Regions from separate parts of the Comamonas sp. UBA7528 genome, predicted to be linked through region 2. Evidence: riboswitches for the same ligand, from Rfam matches in the RefSeq annotation. Region 2 holds a riboswitch; the other holds the start of a gene.
What was found. A riboswitch is a leader RNA that binds a small molecule or an ion and turns the genes downstream of it on or off. The one in region 2 is predicted to bind glycine.
Positions count from the first base shown of each region.

Region 1: another riboswitch for glycine. It lies ahead of B3349_RS02925 (trimeric intracellular cation channel family protein); the one in region 2 lies ahead of gcvT (glycine cleavage system aminomethyltransferase GcvT).

Region 1 is NZ_DLMU01000002.1:227,688-236,658, forward strand. Features, by position in the region: gene mnmC (bifunctional tRNA (5-methylaminomethyl-2-thiouridine)(34)-methyltransferase MnmC2/FAD-dependent 5-carboxymethylaminomethyl-2-thiouridine(34) oxidoreductase MnmC1) at 1-558, opposite strand, end outside; gene B3349_RS02925 (trimeric intracellular cation channel family protein) at 672-1,337, opposite strand; glycine riboswitch at 1,505-1,600, opposite strand; gene B3349_RS02930 (oxidative damage protection protein) at 1,756-2,034, opposite strand; gene B3349_RS02935 (sulfate ABC transporter substrate-binding protein) at 2,176-3,207, shown strand; gene B3349_RS02940 (hypothetical protein) at 3,265-3,438, shown strand; gene B3349_RS02945 (hypothetical protein) at 3,474-3,740, shown strand; gene putA (trifunctional transcriptional regulator/proline dehydrogenase/L-glutamate gamma-semialdehyde dehydrogenase) at 4,210-7,950, opposite strand; gene B3349_RS02955 (Lrp/AsnC ligand binding domain-containing protein) at 8,064-8,582, shown strand; gene B3349_RS02960 (DUF2269 family protein) at 8,783-8,971, opposite strand, start outside.
Region 2 is NZ_DLMU01000009.1:347,188-356,158, forward strand. Features, by position in the region: gene B3349_RS12630 (peptidylprolyl isomerase) at 1-546, shown strand, start outside; gene B3349_RS12635 (fatty acid--CoA ligase) at 778-2,349, opposite strand; glycine riboswitch at 2,529-2,617, shown strand; glycine riboswitch at 2,643-2,756, shown strand; gene gcvT (glycine cleavage system aminomethyltransferase GcvT) at 2,807-3,937, shown strand; gene gcvH (glycine cleavage system protein GcvH) at 4,090-4,464, shown strand; gene gcvP (aminomethyl-transferring glycine dehydrogenase) at 4,514-7,417, shown strand; gene B3349_RS12655 (PAS domain-containing hybrid sensor histidine kinase/response regulator) at 7,530-8,971, shown strand, end outside.

The sequences.
Region 1 (8,971 bases), on a different contig from region 2:
GCGCCGGCAGTGGCGGGCCAGGGCCTTGAGGGTGTGGGCATCCCAGATGCCGGGGTTGGTGCTGGGGCTGAAACCGTCCAGGTAGATGCTGTCGGCCACCGTGGTCTGCTGGCGCAGCATGGCCTGGGCATCGCCAATCCACAGCGTCAGCTGCACGCGGCCATCTTCAAAGCCCAGGCGGTGTACGCCCGGCAGCAGGCCGTAAAAGCGTGCGGCCAGCTGTTCGGCCAGCGGGCGCAGCAGGGGATCAGTGGGGGCAGCGCGCAGCAGGTCGTCGGCGCTGACCGGGTAGGCCTCGACCGATGTGAAATGCAGCATGCGCGGGCGCTGCGGATCGGCCTTCCAGGCCGCCCAGGTCACCAGAAAGTTCAGGCCCATGCCAAAGCCGGTTTCCAGCACGCGCCATTGCGCCTGGTCGGCCCAGGCCGCAGGCAGGCCGCAGCCTGCAAGGAATACCTGGCGCGCCTGATTCAGTCCCCCGAGTTCGCTGTGGTAGCGGTCCTCAAAACGGGGGCTGTAGGGGGTGCCATCGGGCAGCCAGGCAATCGGTTCGGACATGGGAGGCAGGGTTCAGAGGAGTAGGACGATGGTGCGGCAGCACCTGCACGGCGCAGGATCGGCCGGGCAGGGCGCGCGCCCCAGCGGCGGTACGCCGCGCCGCCGGGATCCGCTCACTCCCAGCGCTGCTGGTAGGAAAACGTGGGCAGCCGCCAGTGAAAGCGGATGGCCGCCAGCCGGAACAGCAGCCCGCCTGCAAAGCACACCAGGGTGCTGATGTTGGAGCTGACATCCAGCGCGCGCAGGCCCAGGAACAGCAGGCAGACGGCCAGGGACACGCTGGCATACAGCTCGCGGCGGAAGACCACCGGCACCTGGTTGCACAGCACGTCGCGCAGAATGCCGCCGCTGATGCCGGTAATCATACCGGCCATCACCACCACCACGCCGGGGTAACCCAGCTCCAGCGCCACGTTGCAGCCTATTAGCGAAAAGGCGATCAGGCCCATGGCATCCAGCAGCAGAAACACCTGCTTGAGGTGGATCATGTAGCGTGCCACCACCGTGGTCAGCAGGCCGGCGGAAATCACCAGGTACACATATTCGGGGTGTTGCGTCCAGCCAATGGGGTAGTGGCCCAGCACCATGTCGCGGATGGTGCCGCCACCCAGTGCCGTGACGAAGGCGATCACCACCACACCAAAGATGTCCATGTTGCGGCGGCCTGCCGCCAGTGCCCCGGACATGGCTTCGGCCGTGATGGCGATTAGGTAGATCACCAGCATGGCGGTGAGGTTGGACAGCTGGAACGATTCCAGCAGCGAAACAGATGGAAGCATGGCGGACCCATACGTGAAAAAACCAGGCATGGATGCTGTCCATGGTCTGGTGCGCCTCTCCCGCTGTCCTTTGTACCTGAGAGTTGCGTGCGCGCAGCCCGGTGCTGCGGCACTTGCCCCTTCGGTGAGCCGGGCCGGGTGGGCACGGGCTGCTCTCCAGTTGGCGAATCTTTGCTGCGGTACGTCGGCCTGAGCGATTATGGGAGTTTGCGCCTTCGGCGGAGGCCGGCTGTACAGCCGCCTCGCTCTCCCGCAGAAAGCGGCGATTCTAGGCGCTTTTGTACAGCGCAGAGGCCGCAGGGGCGTTGGTGCGGGGGAAGCTGCTTGCGGGTGCGGCGGGCAAAAGAAAGCCCCAGGGCCTGGAGCGCTGGGGCGGGTCTTCACGCGGTGCCCTCAGCACCGCGTGCGCAAGCGGCAATTACTGCGCGCTGGGGGGCGGCACAAAGCCGGCTGCGGCGTCGGCGCCAGCACCGAAGAAATGGTTTTCCATCTGGCGGGCCAGGTACTGGCGAGCGCGGGCATCGGCCAGGTTCAGGCGGTTTTCGTTGACCAGCATGGTCTGGTGCTTGAGCCAGTCGGCCCAGGCTTGCTTGCTCACGCTTTCGAAAATGCGCTTGCCCAGCTCGCCGGGGTAGGGCGGAAAGTCCAGGCCTTCAGCGTCTTGGCCGAGCTTGATGCAGTGAACGGTACGTGCCATGGGGGAAATCCTGTCTACGGATGTTTTGGTAATAACAAACTGAAATCTTATTTGTTTCAGTTTTGAGGGCGGCATTCCAGAATGCACAGCAACGGAGCGAGAAGCCGTTTGACAACGCAACCAGAATCACCGAGACCCTCAATGACAAATCGCCGCCACTTTATCAAGTTTCCCCTGCTTGCCAGCCTTTTGACCGGCTTGACCCTCGGCGCTCTGCCGGCTCTCCCCGCTCTGGCCCAGCAGCAGGTGACCCTGCTGAATGTCTCCTATGACCCGACGCGCGAACTGTACGTGCAATACAACCAGGCCTTCGCCAAGTACTGGAAGGCCAAGGCCGGCCAGGATGTGACGATCAAGCAGTCGCACGGCGGCTCGGGCAAGCAGGCCCGCTCGGTGATCGACGGCCTGGATGCCGACGTGGTGACGCTGGGCCTGGCTCCGGACGTGGACGCGCTGGTCAAGAACGGCGGCCTGGTGGCGGCCGACTGGCAAAAGCGCCTGCCGCACAACTCGGCGCCTTACACCTCGACCATCATCTTCCTGGTCAAAAAGGGCAATCCTAAGGGCATCAAGGACTGGGATGACCTGGTCAAGCCCGGCGTGTCGGTGATCACCCCCAACCCCAAGACTTCGGCAGGTGCCCAGTGGAACTACCTGGCGGCCTGGGAATACGGTAAGCGCAAGTTCGGCGGCGAAGCCGGTGCCAAGGACTACGTGAAGAAGGTCTACGGCAACGTGCCTGTGCTGGACACCGGCGCGCGCGGCTCCACCATCACCTTTGCCCAGCGCAATGTGGGCGATGTGCTGCTGGCCTGGGAAAACGAAGCCTTCCTGGTGCTCAAGGAGTTCGGTGCCGAGAAGTTCCAGATCGTGGTGCCCTCCGTCAGCATCGTGGCCGAACCCACCGTCTCCGTGGTGGACAAGAACGCCGACAAGAAAGGCACCCGTGCCGTGGCCGAGGAATACCTGAAGTACCTGTACTCGGACGAAGGCCAGGACATCGCCGGTAAGAACTACTACCGCCCCACCTCGGAAAAGGCCCGCGCCAAGTACGCGGCCCAGTTCCCCAAGCTGGATCTGTTCACCATCGACCAGGCCTTCGGTGGCTGGTCCAATGCCGGCAAGCATTTTGTGGATGGCGGCAGCTTCGACCAGATCTACACCAAGAAGTAAGCAGAACGTTGCGGGGTGGCGCACGTCACCCCGCAGCACCCAACCAAGGAGCATGTCATGCAAGCACAGCCTGCCCACCAGCCTTATTTGAAGAGCCATCTCGCACCGCTCGGCAAGGCGCCGCAGGAGCAGGTGCGCCAGTTGTTGCTGGTCACCGCCCGGCAGTGGGGCGTGCGTGCCATGGCACAGCAGGCAGCCGCAGTGGCGCGGCCTTGCTGGCAGGCAGGCTGAGCCTGCCGCGCTCACACCACGTTCGTAGGGGTTTGATGCCTTGTTCTTCCGAAAGGAAGGCAAGGCTTTTTTACATCGTGGCTGTAGACGGGCGGTCGCACAGGCATTTTGTGTGCGCCTTCTATTGCACTGCAGCAGATTTTGGTGGGGCAGAAAGCGTGCAGCGCGGGAAACACCTTGCAGCACGCGGTTCGGTAAACGAAAAAATCCGAACCGGAGCGCGGCATATGCGTGAAAACGGCGTGCCAAAAAATAAAGCCTGCAGCGCAAACTGCAGGCTTTTAAAAAAAGAAACTGATTGAAGTTGAACTCGCTTTGAATAAGCTTGGTGATGGCCATCCAAGCTTGTTCTCGCAAAGGTTCCAAACCGCAGGGCCTGCACGGTCTACCAATCGGACTCTCCCCCCTCTCGGAATCCCATGAATATTGCACACTGCGATTTGGAGCCTGAATATTAACCGATTTTTCCCGATAGGTTTTCTGTATGTCAGGGTAATGAAAAGTCTCTGATGAAAAGCAACAAACCGTGCTGCGTTAAGCCAATCGTCAGTTTGGCGTGAGCGCGGTGTGCAATATGCGCGGGCGTCAACTCCGGCAGGTAAAACCTGCCGGCGCATTATCGGCGCCGCCTGGGCGGGCAGCGTCTGTGTGCAGGCTTGCCATGTCGGCGTCACGTGTTCTGTGGCGGGGTGCCCAGCTCCTTCGCCTTCTGCCGCCTTCCCGGGCCGAGGGCGGTGGTGGTAGAGGGGGAAGGAGAGGCGGTTGGCGGCTTTACGCCATGGTCATCAGGCTGGCATTGCCGCCGGCGGCGGCGGTGTTCACACTGACGGCGCGCTCCAGCAGCAGGCGTTCCAGCGGGACCGGTGCCGTGGCGTCGGCCAAGTGGCAGCAGCCTACCAGCGGGCCGCTGCGCTGGGCCAGGGCCTGCAGCAGGCTTTGCAGGCTGGCATGGCTGCCTGCGTGCAGGACCACATCCACTTCGGTCTGGGCCAGGGCACCGTCGGCCACCAGTTGCACGCGGGTCTGCACGGCTTCCGGCAAGCGGCTGTGCAGCAGCGCATGCTGGCTGCTCCACAGTGCCTGGCTGCCCACGGCCATCACCGCGGCCAGCTGGCGCAGCAGGGTGATGTCGCTGTCGGCCTGGCACAGCACCTGGGCACGTGGCAGCAACTGGTAGGTGTTGCGCTCCCCGGTGGGGCCGGGCAGGGCATAGCGCAGGCCTGCGGGGGATTGGGCGGGCAGTTCCTGGCCGTAGGCATGCACGGCTTCCATTGCAGGCTGCAATGCCGCCCAGCGGGACAGGGCGTGCAGGGCTTCGGGTTGCTGGACGCTGCCGATCGCCGGGCCGCAGGCACGCTCCAACAGCGGACGCAGGCGGCCGGGATGACGGGCCAGCAGGCGCAGCAGGTACAGCGGGCCGCCGGCCTTGGGGCCCGTGCCCGACAGGCCTTCGCCGCCAAAAGGTTGCACGCCCACCACAGCCCCCACCATATTGCGATTCACATACAGATTGCCCGCATGGGCGCGCGCCAGCACGGCGTCCACGGTTTCGTCGATGCGGGTGTGCAGTCCCTGGGTGAGGCCGTAGCCGGTGGCAGCGATCTGGTCCAGCAACTGGGGCAGCCGGTCACGGCGGTAGCGCAGCACATGCAGCACGGGGCCGAAGACTTCGCGCTGCAGCTCGCTGATGGCGTCGATCTCGATCAATGTGGGCGCCACAAACGTACCGTTGCCATCCACTGCTGGCGGCAGCAGGGCCTGTGTGGTGCGGTGGCCCTTGGCCTGCATGGCCGCAATATGCTGGCGGATGCCGGCCTGCGCTTCGGCGTCGATCACCGGCCCCACATCGGTGGACAGGGCGGCGGGGTTGCCGCTGGCCAGCTCCTGCATGGCGCCGCGCAGCATCTCCAGCACGCGGGGGGCGGCGTCTTCCTGCACGCACAGCACGCGCAGGGCCGAACAGCGCTGACCGGCGCTGTCAAATGCGCTGCTCAATACATCGCCCACCACCTGTTCGACCAGCGCGGAGGAGTCCACGATCATGGCGTTCTGGCCGCCGGTTTCGGCGATCAGCACCACCGGCTGGCCGTCCGGGCGCAGGCGCTGGGCCACACTGCGCTGCAACAGGCGTGCCACGTCGGTGGAGCCGGTGAACAGCACGCCTTGCACGCGGGCATCGGCCACCAGGGCGGCCCCCACGGTCTCGCCCGCACCGGGCAGCAGTTGCAGTGCCGGTGCCGGGATGCCGGATTGCCGCATCAGCTGCGTGGCCAGGTGGGCAACCAGTGGCGTCTGCTCGGCCGGCTTGGCCAGCACGGTGTTGCCAGCGGCCAGGGCTGCGGCAATCTGGCCGGTGAAGATGGCCAGCGGGAAGTTCCAGGGGCTGATGCACACCACCGGGCCCAGGGGGATGTGGGTGGCATTGGAAAAATCACGCTGGACCTGGGCGGCGTAGTAGCGCAGAAAGTCCACGGCTTCGCGCACTTCGGCCACGGCATTGGCGGAGGTCTTGCCGGCCTCGCGCTGCAGCAGGGCGATGAACTGGGGCAGTTGCGCCTCGTAGGCGTCGGCACAGGCCGCCAGCAGGCGGGCGCGTTCGGTGGTGGCGGTGCGGGCCCAGTCGGCAGCGGCAGCCTGTGCGGCCTGCAGCGCCTGTTCCACTTCCGCCAGCGTGGCATCGCGCACCGTACCCAGCGGGTCGCTGTGGTCGGCGGGGTTGCGCACCGCCACGGGCGGTGCCAGGGGGCTTGCTTCGGTGGGCGACGCTGTGCCGGCATCCGGGGCCAGCAGCGGCTGGGCATGCCAGCTGGCACCCAGTGCCTGTTCCATGGCCGTTTGCAGCTGGGACAACACAGTGTCGCTGCTCAGGTCCAGCCCTTGCGAATTGGCGCGTTGCGGGCCATAGAGCTGGCCGGGCAGGGGGATGCGCGGGTGGCGTGCTGCCACGGTGCCTTCGTGGATGGCGGACTGGTCCACGACGGTGACAGGGGATACTGCCAGCTCATGCAGGGACAGCAGCGGGTCGGCAATGCGATGCACGAACGAGCTGTTGGCGCCGTTTTCCAGCAGGCGGCGCACCAGGTAAGCCAGCAGCGTTTCGTGCGTGCCGACCGGGGCGTAGATGCGGCAGGGGCGGCCCAGCGGTCCCACCACCTGTTCGTACAGCGATTCGCCCATGCCGTGCAGGCACTGGAATTCATACTGGCCGCGCTGGTAGCTGGCGGGTTCGGCCATCTGGTAGATGCTGGCCAGGGTTTGGGCGTTGTGGGTGGCGAACTGAGGGTAAACCGCGTCTGGCGCGGCCAGCAGCTTGCGTGCGCAGGCCAGGTAGGAAACATCGGTGTGCACCTTGCGGGTGTAGACCGGGTAGTCGGCCAGTCCGTCGATCTGGGCGCGCTTGATCTCGCTGTCCCAGTAGGCGCCCTTGACCAGGCGGACCATCAGCCGGTGGCCGGTGCGGCGTGCCAGGTCGATCACATGGTCGATCACGAACGGGCAGCGCTTCTGGTAGGCCTGGATCACAAAGCCCAGGCCATTCCAGCCGGCCAGCGACGGGGCCTGGCACAGGGCTTCCAGCAGGTCGAGGGAGATTTCCAGCCGGTCGGCTTCTTCCGCGTCGATGTTCATGCCGATGTCGTACTGGCGGGCCAGCTCGGCCAGCTGCAGCACGCGCGGCAGCAACTCGGTCATCACGCGGGCGTACTGCGCGCGGCTGTAGCGCGGGTGCAGGGCGCTGAGCTTGATGGAGATGCCCGGTCCTTCATAGATGCCGCGTCCGGCCGACGCCTTGCCAATGGCGTGGATGGCATCAACGTAGGACTGCATGTAGCGCGCTGCATCGTCTTCGGTCAGTGCGGCCTCGCCCAGCATGTCGTAGGAATAGCGAAAGCCCTGCGCTTCCAGGCGGCGGGCGTTGTGCAGTGCTTCGCCAATGGTCTCGCCGGTCACGAACTGCTCGCCCATCATGCGCATGGCCATGTCCACGCCCTTGCGCACCAGGGGCTCGCCGCCCTTGGATGTGAGTTTGGCCAGTGCCGTGCCCAGGCTGCCTTCGCTGTGGGTAGCCACCAGCTTGCCCGTCAGCAGCAGGCCCCAGGCCGCAGCGTTGACGAACAGCGAGGGGCTTTTGCCCAGGTGGCTTTGCCAGTCGCCGTCGCGGATCTTGTCGCGGATCAGCGCATCGCGGGTGGCGCTGTCGGGAATGCGCAGCAGCGCTTCGGCCAGGCACATCAGTGCAATGCCTTCCTGGCTGGAGAGCGAGAATTCCTGCAGCAAGCCCTGCACCAGCCCGCTTTTGCCGCTGCCGGCCTTGCGCGCGCGCAGTTGCTGGGCCAGCTGTAGCGCCATGTCCTGCACCGCCTGGGCGGTGGCGGCGGGCAGGCGGGCCTGCTCCAGCAGCGGGGCCACGGCCTGGGGCTCGGGAATGCGGCAGGCGGCAGTGATGGCGGCACGCAAAGGCGTGGCGGGGGCCGGACCGGTCGCAAAATGGCGAACCGCATCGACGGTGGTCATGGCAGAAACAGCGCCGGCAGGCAGGGGGCTGGACATGGAAGGCTCCCAGAGAACTGGATGGTTAATGAATTGCGCGATGATTTCCGAAAATGTGACGAATAAAATTCTGAAAAATGCCAGACACAACGAACAATTCACCAAGTGATGCCGAAGAAGGCCAACTGCCGGACAGTGGGCTGGATCGCATCGACCGGCGCATTCTTGCCATCCTGCAGGACGATGGCCGCATCTCCAACCTGAAATTGGCCGAACGCGTGGCCCTGTCGCCCACCGCCGTGCTGGCCCGCGTGCAGCGCCTGACGCGCGAAAAATTCATCCTGGGTTACGAAGCCCGGCTGAACCCCCAGAAGCTGGGCGTGGGCATGCTGGTGTTTGTGGAAGTGCTGCTGGACCGCACCACCCCCAATGTGTTCGATGAATTCAAGGCCGCCGTGCAGGTGCATCCCGAGGTGATGGAGTGCCATATGGTGGCCGGCGGCTTTGACTATCTGCTCAAGACCCGCATGGCCGACATGCACGCCTACCGCGCGTTCGCGGGCCGCGTGCTGTGGCAGCTGCCCGGTGTGCGCGAGACGCGCACCTATGCGGTGATGGAAGAGGTCAAGGACGAGGCCAGGCTGCCGATGCGCTGAGCGGTGGCGGGCAGTCCAGCCGGCGTGCGCAGGCCATTGACCTGCTCCGGGCTGGGCTGCTGCCGGTAGGCCTGAAGCGGCAGGAAGGTGTTTACGGGGCCGGGCATGGCGGCGTCTTGCGCGTTGGCTGCAATGCCTGGAAGCACCCTGGCCGCGCGCAGCGCTCCGTCCTGGTTCACGGAATCCGGGTCCTCACCATCTCACCCCCACAGCGCGGACTTGTTCACCATCAGGTAGTAGGTTCCTGCCATGGCGATAAAAGCCGGATAGCCCAGTGCTTCCCAACGGCGCTGGTACCAGTGGTACAGCTGGGGCAGGGCGCGGGCCTGCGCATCGGCCTGCACGGTCAGCTGGGCCAGGGCGGCCATGCGGATCTGCAGCCACACCAC
Region 2 (8,971 bases):
CTGGCTGCTTCGCCCGAATACCGCCAGCAGATGGAACTGGCCCGCGAGACCATTCTGATCCGCGAACTGTTCGCCGACTTCCAGAAGAAGAACCCCGTCACCGACGCCGAAATCAAGGCCGAATACGACAAGTTCGCCGCTGCCAACGAAGGCAAGGAATACCACGCAGCCCACATCCTGGTGGACTCCGAAGACCGCGCCAAGGCCATCATTGCCGAAGTGAACGGCGGCAAGAAGTTCGAAGACATCGCCAAGAAGGAATCCAAGGATCCCGGATCCGGCGCCCAAGGCGGCGACCTGGGCTGGGCCAACCCCGGCAACTACGTGCCCGAATTCAGCGAAGCCATGCTCAAGCTGAACAAGGGTGAAATGACCAGCGCCCCGGTCAAGAGCCAGTTCGGCTGGCACGTGATCCGCGTGATCGAAACCCGCCAGGCCCAGCTGCCTGCGCTGGACGACGTCAAGCCCCAGATCGCCCAGCAACTGGAACAGCAAAAGCTGATGCAGTTCCAGGACGGTCTGCGCGCCAAGGCCAAGGTGCAGTAAGCACCCGGCACGGTGCCGCTGGCCAGCACCTGCGCCCCCAAAACGCGGCTTCGGCCGCGTTTTTTATGGGCGCCCGCAGCGCATGCGACGCCGGCAACCGCCCGGCGGCCCGGCCTGCTCTCCTTTTAGAAACAGGCAAGCCCCTGCCCGCGCCGCCATCGGCGGCAGACAGGGGCTTGCCCGGCAGGTGTGACCGGGGGCTCAGCCCTTCGGCCTCAGACCCTCACTCTCTCAGGCTGCGCACAGATCCGCCTGGCGCAGCAGATGCTTCTGGATCTTGCCGCTGGTGGTCTTGGGCAGGCTGTCGACAAAGTGGTAGCTGCGCGGGCGCTTGTAGCTGGCCAGGCGGTCCCCCTGCATCAAAAACGCATCCAGCACCGCGGCCGTGACCACCGTTCCCGGCTTGGCGACCACATAGGCCGCCACCACCTGGCCCCAGCGCGCGTCCTTCTCGCCCACCACAGCCGCTTCCAGCACCTCGGCGTGCCCCACCAGGGCGTCCTCCACCTCGCGCGGGTAGACGTTCTCCGCCCCCGAATTGATCATGTAGTCGATGCGGTCGCGGATCCACAGATAGCCATCGGCGTCCAGGTGCCCCAGATCGCCGGTGTGGTACCAGCCATGGGCCAGCGCCTTGGCGTTGGCCTCCGGGCGATTCAGGTAGCCGGCCATCATGCAGGGGCCGCGCACCAGGATCTCGCCCACCTCGCCCACCGCGCAGGCATCGGCCGGGTCGGTGGCGGCGCCGTCTTCGCGCACCCGCGCCACCCGCAGATCGTGGTTCAGCGACGGCAGGCCGGCCGAACCGGCATGGCTGAGCTGCTCATGCGGGTACAGCACCGACATGCACGGCCCCATTTCGGTGGTGCCGAAGACCTGCACCAGGCCCGAGCCCACCTGGCGCGTCCACTCGCGGATCAGGTGCGGCGCCATCGAGGCCCCGCCGTACTCCACCAGCCGCAGCGACGACAGATCGCGCTGCCCCAGGGTGGCGTCGTTCAGCAGCATGGTGACCATGGTCGGCGCGGCAAAGAAGAAGGTGACTTTTTCCGCCTCCACCAGGCGCAGCGCATCGGCGGCATCGAAGCGGCGCTGCAGCACCAGGGTGCCCCCCACCTGCAGGCGCGGCAAAAAGCTGGTGTGCAGCTCGGCCGTGTGGTTCAGCGGGGCCACCGACAGGCCCACATCCTCACGGCGGAACTGCATCACCTGGTGCATCATGGCGTTGTGCGCCAGCTTGCTGCGGTGGGTGTGCAGCACACCTTTGGGGCGGCCGGTGGTGCCGCTGGTGTACATCAGGATGCAGGGCGCATCCTCGTCCACCCGCACGTCCACCGCCGTGGCGGGCTGGCCGGCCGCCAGCGCGGCCAGCTGCGCGGTGGCACAGGCCGGCGCGGCGCCCGGGTCGGCGTGGATCCAGTGCTGCACCTGGGGCACCAGCAGCTTGGCCCTTTCGACCACAGCAGCGCCCTCATCCTCGAACACCAGCGCCTTGGCGCTGCCGTCCTGCAGGATGAACGCCAGCTCCTGCGCCGCCAGCCGGTAGTTGATGGGATTGAAGATGGCGCCCAGGCGCGCGGTCGCCAGCAAGGTGAACACAAAGGCCGGCGTGTTGTACAGAAAGGCGGCCACCACATCGCCCTGGCCTATGCCCAGCTGCTGCAGACCATGGGCGTGGCGGTTCACCTCGGCATCCAGCTCGGCATAGGTCCAGGCGCGGCGGCCCTGCGCGTCCGACACCACCAGCGCCTCCTTGCGCGGCAGATAGCGCGCCGGCCAGGCCAGCGTATCGCCCAGGGTCAGCGCCGCACGCGGTGCCGGGACAGGGGCTGCGCCCGCGGGGGAAAACTGTGTGTCGACCAACTTCGTCTCCTTGAATCCATCGAAATTGGTACACGAGTATAGGGAGCGCATCAGATCGTTTGCATCTATGCATATGCATCGGGGTAGGCACCGCCCATCGGCCCGGATATACTGCGCGGATTCGTCAGGAGAGCGCGCCCGGCCAGCAGGCCCAGCGGCGCCGCCGAAGGCGCAGGGGCAACCCCGAACGCTCAGGCAAAAGGACTGGCAGCCGCCCGCCGCATCGACCGCGGGCGTACCTTGTTGGAGAGAGGCGCGGGTGCCGGCACCCCGTCCACCGAAGGAGCAAGCCCCACGCCTGGAAGGTGCGGGTGAATCTCTCAGGTAAAGCGGACAACAGGGCAAAGCGCAGGCGGCGCAGGCCGCCGGCATTTCTTTTGCTTTGCTCTGCGACACCATGACCGCTGACACCACCGACCTGCTGACCACCCCGCTGTACGCCCTGCACCTGGAGCTGGGGGCACGCATGGTTCCCTTTGCCGGCTACGCCATGCCGGTGCAATACCCCAGCGGCCTGATGGCCGAACACCGCCACACCCGCGACGCCGCCGGCCTGTTCGACGTCTCCCACATGGGCCAGCTGCGCCTGGTGGGCCCCGACGCCGCCGCCGCACTGGAAACCCTGCTGCCCGTCGACGTACAGGGCCTGGGCCTGCACAAGCAGCGCTACGGCCTGCTGCTCAACGCCCAGGGCGGCATCCTGGACGACCTGATGTTCGTCAACCGCGGCGAGGACCTGTTCCTCATCGTCAACGGCGCCTGCAAGGTGGCCGACATCGCCCACATCCAGCAGCACATCGGCAGCCGCTGCCAGGTCATCCCCATGCCCGAACAGGCCCTGCTGGCCCTGCAAGGCCCGCAGGCCGCTGCGGCCCTGGGCCGCCTGGCCCCCGAAGTGCTGGGTCTGGTGTTCATGACCGGCATGGCGGTGCAGATCGACGGCATTGCCTGCTACGTCACGCGCAGCGGCTACACCGGCGAAGACGGCTTTGAAATCTCCGTGCCGGGCACCCAGGCCGAAGCCCTGGCCCGCAAGCTGCTGGCCCAGCCCGAGGTGGAACCCGTCGGCCTGGGCGCACGCAATTCGCTGCGCCTGGAAGCCGGCCTGTGCCTGTACGGCAACGACATGGACGACAAGACCACGCCGGTGGAAGCCGCCCTCACCTGGGCCATCCAGAAGGTGCGCCGCACCGGCGGCGCCCGCGCGGGCGGCTTTCTGGGCGCCGACACCGTGCTGGCCCAGCTGGACAACCCGGCGCTGGTGCAGCGCAAGCGCGTGGGCCTGATCGCCACCGAGCGCGTGCCGGTGCGCGAGCCCGCCGTGCTGGAGAACATGGACGGCCAGCAGGTCGGCTACATCACCAGCGGCCTGCTCAGCCCCAGCCTGAACCAGCCCGTGGCCCTGGGCTATGTGCAGCCCGACTACACCGCCGAAGGCACGGAACTGTTCGCCATGGTGCGCGGCAAGCCGGTGCCCATGAAGGTGTCGGCCACCCCGTTCGTCCCCGCGCGCTACCACCGCGGCTGAACGGCCCTGCCGGACTCCCGCACCACAAAAAAGGCACAGCCAACCCCTGGTGCCGGTGCGCGGGCCGCTACAGTGCTGCCAGACCTGTCCCAAACACTGCGTGCACCGCCTGCACCAGCCCCTTTTTCAGAACTTACCTAACGGAGCTTCCCATGAGCATCAAGTTTTCCAAAGAGCACGAGTGGATCAACACCGCCGACACCAACGCCGCCGTGGTCGGCATCACCGTCCACGCGCAGGACGCGCTGGGCGATGTGGTGTTCGTCGACCTGCCCGCTGTGGGCACCACCTTCAATGAAGGCGAAGTGGCCGGCGTGGTCGAATCCGTCAAGGCCGCAGCCGACGTCTACATGCCCGTGAGCGGCGAGATCGTCGAGATCAACGAAGCCCTGCGCGACGACCCCTCCCTGGCCAACAGCGACCCGCTGGGTGCCGGCTGGTTCTTCAAGGTCAAGCTGTCCGATGCATCGCAACTGGATGCCCTGATGGACAAGACCGCCTACGACAGCTTCGCGGCCGGCGCCTGACGCCCAGCCCGCAGCCGTACCGCCCCAGCTTTTGAGATAGGTCCCCTCCATGCTGATGTCTGCCCCCGCCCCTGTGGAATCGCTCCACGCCCTGGAAAACCACAGCGAATTCCTGCCCCGCCATATCGGCATCGATGCGCAGGATGAAGCCCACATGCTCAGCGTGATCGGCGAAGCCTCGCGCGCTGCGCTGATCGACTCCATCGTGCCCAAGGCCATCCGCCGCAGCCGCGCCATGCAGCTGCCGGCCGCGGTGACCGAGGCCGAGGCGCTGGCAGAGCTGAAGGCACTGGCGGGCCAGAACCGCGTGCTCAAAAGCTTTATCGGCCAGGGCTACTACGGCACCCACACGCCGGGCGTGATCCTGCGCAACATCCTGGAGAACCCCGCCTGGTACACGGCCTACACGCCCTACCAGGCCGAAATCTCCCAGGGCCGCATGGAGGCGCTGGTCAACTTCCAGACCATGGTCACCGACCTGACCGGCATGCCCATCGCCAACGCCTCCATGCTGGACGAGGCCACGGCCGCCGCCGAAGCCATGACGCTGGCCAAGCGTTCCGTCAAATCGAAGAGCAACCGCTTCGTGGTGGCGGGCGACACCCACCCGCAGACCATCGAGGTGGTGCAGACCCGCGCCGCCCCGCTGGGCATCACCGTGGTGGTGGCCAACTCCAAGGAGGAGTGGGAGGCAGCGCTGGCGGGTGACTTCTTCGCCGCGCTGATCCAGTACCCTGCCAGCAGCGGCTGGATCGTGGACTGGAAGGCCGATGTCCAGGCCATCCATGCCCAGCAGGCTGCAGCCATCTTCGCCACCGACCTGCTGGCCCTGACCCTGCTGACGCCGCCCGGCGAAATGGGCGCCGACATCGTGGTCGGCAGCACCCAGCGCTTTGGCATGCCCATGGGCGCGGGCGGCCCGCACGCTGCCTTCATGGCCTGCCGCGACGAATTCAAGCGCTCCCTGCCCGGCCGCCTGGTCGGCGTGAGCGTGGACGTACACGGCAAACCCGCCTACCGCCTGGCGCTGCAGACCCGCGAGCAACACATCCGCCGCGAAAAAGCCACCTCCAACATCTGTACGGCCCAGGTGCTGCCGGCGGTCATCGCCAGCATGTACGCCGTCTACCACGGCCCCCAGGGCCTGGCGCGCATCGCCCGCCGCGTGGCCCGCCTTACGGCCATCCTCAGCCGCGGCCTGACCCAGCTGGGCCATTCCAGCCGCCACCACGGCACGGCCTTCGACACCATCGCACTGCACACCCAGGGCGCGACCGATGCCATCGCTGCGCGCGCCGTCGCCCAGGGCGTGAACCTGCGCAAGGCCTGGAACGAATACCTGTGCATCAGCCTGGACGAAACCAGCACCCGTGCCGATGTGGAACTGCTCTGGAGCATCTTCGCCCAGGACGGCCAGGCCCTGCCAACGGTCGAGGCCATGGACGAAGGCGCGCCCTCGCTGATCCCCGACGGCCTGCAGCGCAGCAGCAGCTACCTGACCCACCCGGTGTTCAACACCCACCACTCCGAAACCGCCATGCTGCGCTACATCCGCAGCCTCAGCGACAAGGACCTGGCGCTGGACCGCAGCATGATCCCGCTGGGCTCGTGCACCATGAAGCTCAACGCCACCAGCGAGATGATTCCCATCACCTGGCCGGAGTTCGCCCACATCCACCCCTTTGCCCCAGCCGACCAGCTGCAGGGCTACGCCCAGCTGGACGCCCAACTGCGCCAGTGGCTGTGCGAAGCCACAGGCTACGCTGGCGTCAGCCTGCAGCCCAATGCCGGCAGCCAGGGCGAATACGCCGGCCTGCTGGCCATCAAGGGCTTCCACGCCGCGCGCGGCGAAGCCCACCGCAACATCTGCCTGATCCCCAGCAGCGCCCACGGCACCAACCCCGCCAGCGCCCAGATGGTGGGCATGCAGGTGGTGGTCACCAAGTGCGATGACAACGGCAACGTCGATCTGGCCGATCTGCAGGCCAAGTGCGAGCAGCACAGCGCCAACCTGGCCTGCGTGATGATCACCTACCCCAGCACGCACGGCGTGTTCGAGACCCAGGTGAAGGAGCTCTGCGCCCTGGTGCACCGCCACGGCGGCCGCGTCTACGTGGACGGCGCCAACATGAACGCCCTGGTCGGCGTGGCCGCCCCCGGAGAATTCGGCGGCGATGTGAGCCACCTGAACCTGCACAAGACCTTCTGCATCCCCCACGGCGGTGGCGGCCCCGGCGTGGGCCCGGTCTGTGTGGTGGAAGACCTGGTGCCCTTCCTGCCCGGTCATGCCGCAGGCGGCATTGCCGGCCAGGTCGGTGCGGTCAGTGCCGCCCCCCTGGGCAATGCGGCCGTGCTGCCCATCAGCTGGATGTACATCCGCATGATGGGCGCCGCCGGCCTGCAGGCCGCCACGGAAACCGCCATCCTCAGCGCCAACTACATCAGCGCCCGCCTCAAAGACCATTTCCCCACGCTGTACGCCTCGGCCAACGGCCATGTGGCGCACGAGTGCATCCTGGACCTGCGTGGCCTGAAGGACACCAGCGGCGTGATGGCCGAAGACGTGGCCAAGCGCCTGATCGACTACGGCTTCCACGCGCCCACCCTGTCCTTCCCGGTGGCCAACACGCTGATGGTGGAGCCCACCGAGAGCGAACCGCTGGCCGAGATCGACCGCTTCATCGCCGCGATGATCGCCATCCGTGAGGAAATCCGCCAGGTGGAAGCCGGCCGCTGGGACCGGGAAGACAACCCGCTCAAGCACGCCCCCCACACCGCCGAGCAGGTGGTGGGGGACAACTGGCAGCATGCCTACGGGCGCGAAACAGCGGCCTACCCGCTGCCCGCGCTGCGCCGCAGCAAGTACTGGAGCCCGGTGGGCCGCGTGGACAATGTCTATGGCGACCGCAACCTGTTCTGCAGCTGCGTGCCGCTGGACGCATTTTCGGAGTGACTTTCGGCGGAAAGTCCACACCACCTAGGGATAGCCCTTGTAGCCGCCCCTGTGGGCGGCTTACACTGCCCCTCCCTGTGGCGTGACACACCCGCGCTGCGGCACCACTTCTATGAGCCGCCCGGACCTCTCCTTTCTGCTGCAACACGAAGATCCTGACGCCACCCAGGATCTGCTGCCTCCTGCGCCGTCGCTGGCGCCGGCCTATCCCAATCTGGATGCCTGGGAGGTCACGGAGCACAGCTCCGACGATCCGCTGGCCGCGTTGGTCGCCGAGCTGCGCAACTACCAGGCCGAGCTGGAAATCCAGAACAAGGTGCTGGACTACAGCCAGGCGGTGGCCGAAAGCGCGTCCGAGCGCTTCGAAGCCCTGTTCTCCAGCGTGCCGCTGCCGCTGCTGGTGATCGACGAGCACGACATCGTCATCCAGGCCAACGCCATGGCGCACAGCGCCTTCCAGTCGCCCAGCCAGGACCGGCTGCTGGCCTCCTTCATGCCCTTTGTGGTGCCCGAGGACGCCGACCGCGTGGCCCAGGCCTTTCTGGAAGCACGCCAGCAAGGCCGCAGCGAAGTGCACGAGGTGCAATTCTCCGTGGCCCAGGGCCATGCCATGCAGGGTGATCTGCACATCGCCTGCATCGAAATCCCCCAGCGCACCGGCCCGGCATCGGCCCAGTTCATGTGCGCCGTGGTCGACCAGGGCCCGCTGCTGGCCGAACGCCAGACCCTGCAGGAGCGCAACACCCAGCTGCACGCCAGCGAGCGGCGGCTGGAGGCGGTGATCAACACCTCCATGGACGCCATCATCTGCGTGGACAGCCAGCGGCGCATCACCGTCTTCAACCCCACGGCCGCCACGCTGTTCCTGTGTCCGGTGCAGGAAGCGCTGGGCAGCCGCCTGGAGCGCTTTCTGCCCGATGCGGCCTACGCGCTGGAACTGGCCCCGCTGACCACCCAGGCGGTGCTGGGCGAGATGACCGGCCGCACCGCCAGCGGCCGCGACATCCCTGTGGAAGTCGGCATCTCGTTCGAACGCTATGGCGAGGGCGAGACCACCACCGTCTTCGCCCGGGACCTCACCAGCCGCAAGCGCGCCGAAGCCCAGCGCGGCGAGCTGGAAGTGCAGCTGCGCGAATCGCACAAGATGCAGGCCCTGGGCACGCTGGCCGGCGGCATTGCGCACGACTTCAACAACATCGTCGGCGCCATCCTGGGCAACGTGGAGCTGGCCATGGCCGACTGCGCCCAGAACAGCCCGCTGCAGGAAAGCCTGCGCGAGATCGAAAAAGCCGGCAAGCGCGCCCGCGACCTGGTGCGCCAGATCCTGACCTTCAGCCGGAACCAGCCGCCCCAGCGCCGCGCCGTGCATGCCGGCGAGGTGCTGCGCGACACTGAGCGCTTGCTGCGCGTGTCCCTGCCACCGGCCATCGAGCTGCAGACCCACGTCCCCGCCCATCTGCCTGCGCTGCTGGCCGACCCCACCCAGGTGGAGCAGGCCTTGTTCAACCTGGCCACCAATGCCATGCACGCCATCGGCGAAGTCCGGGGCATGGT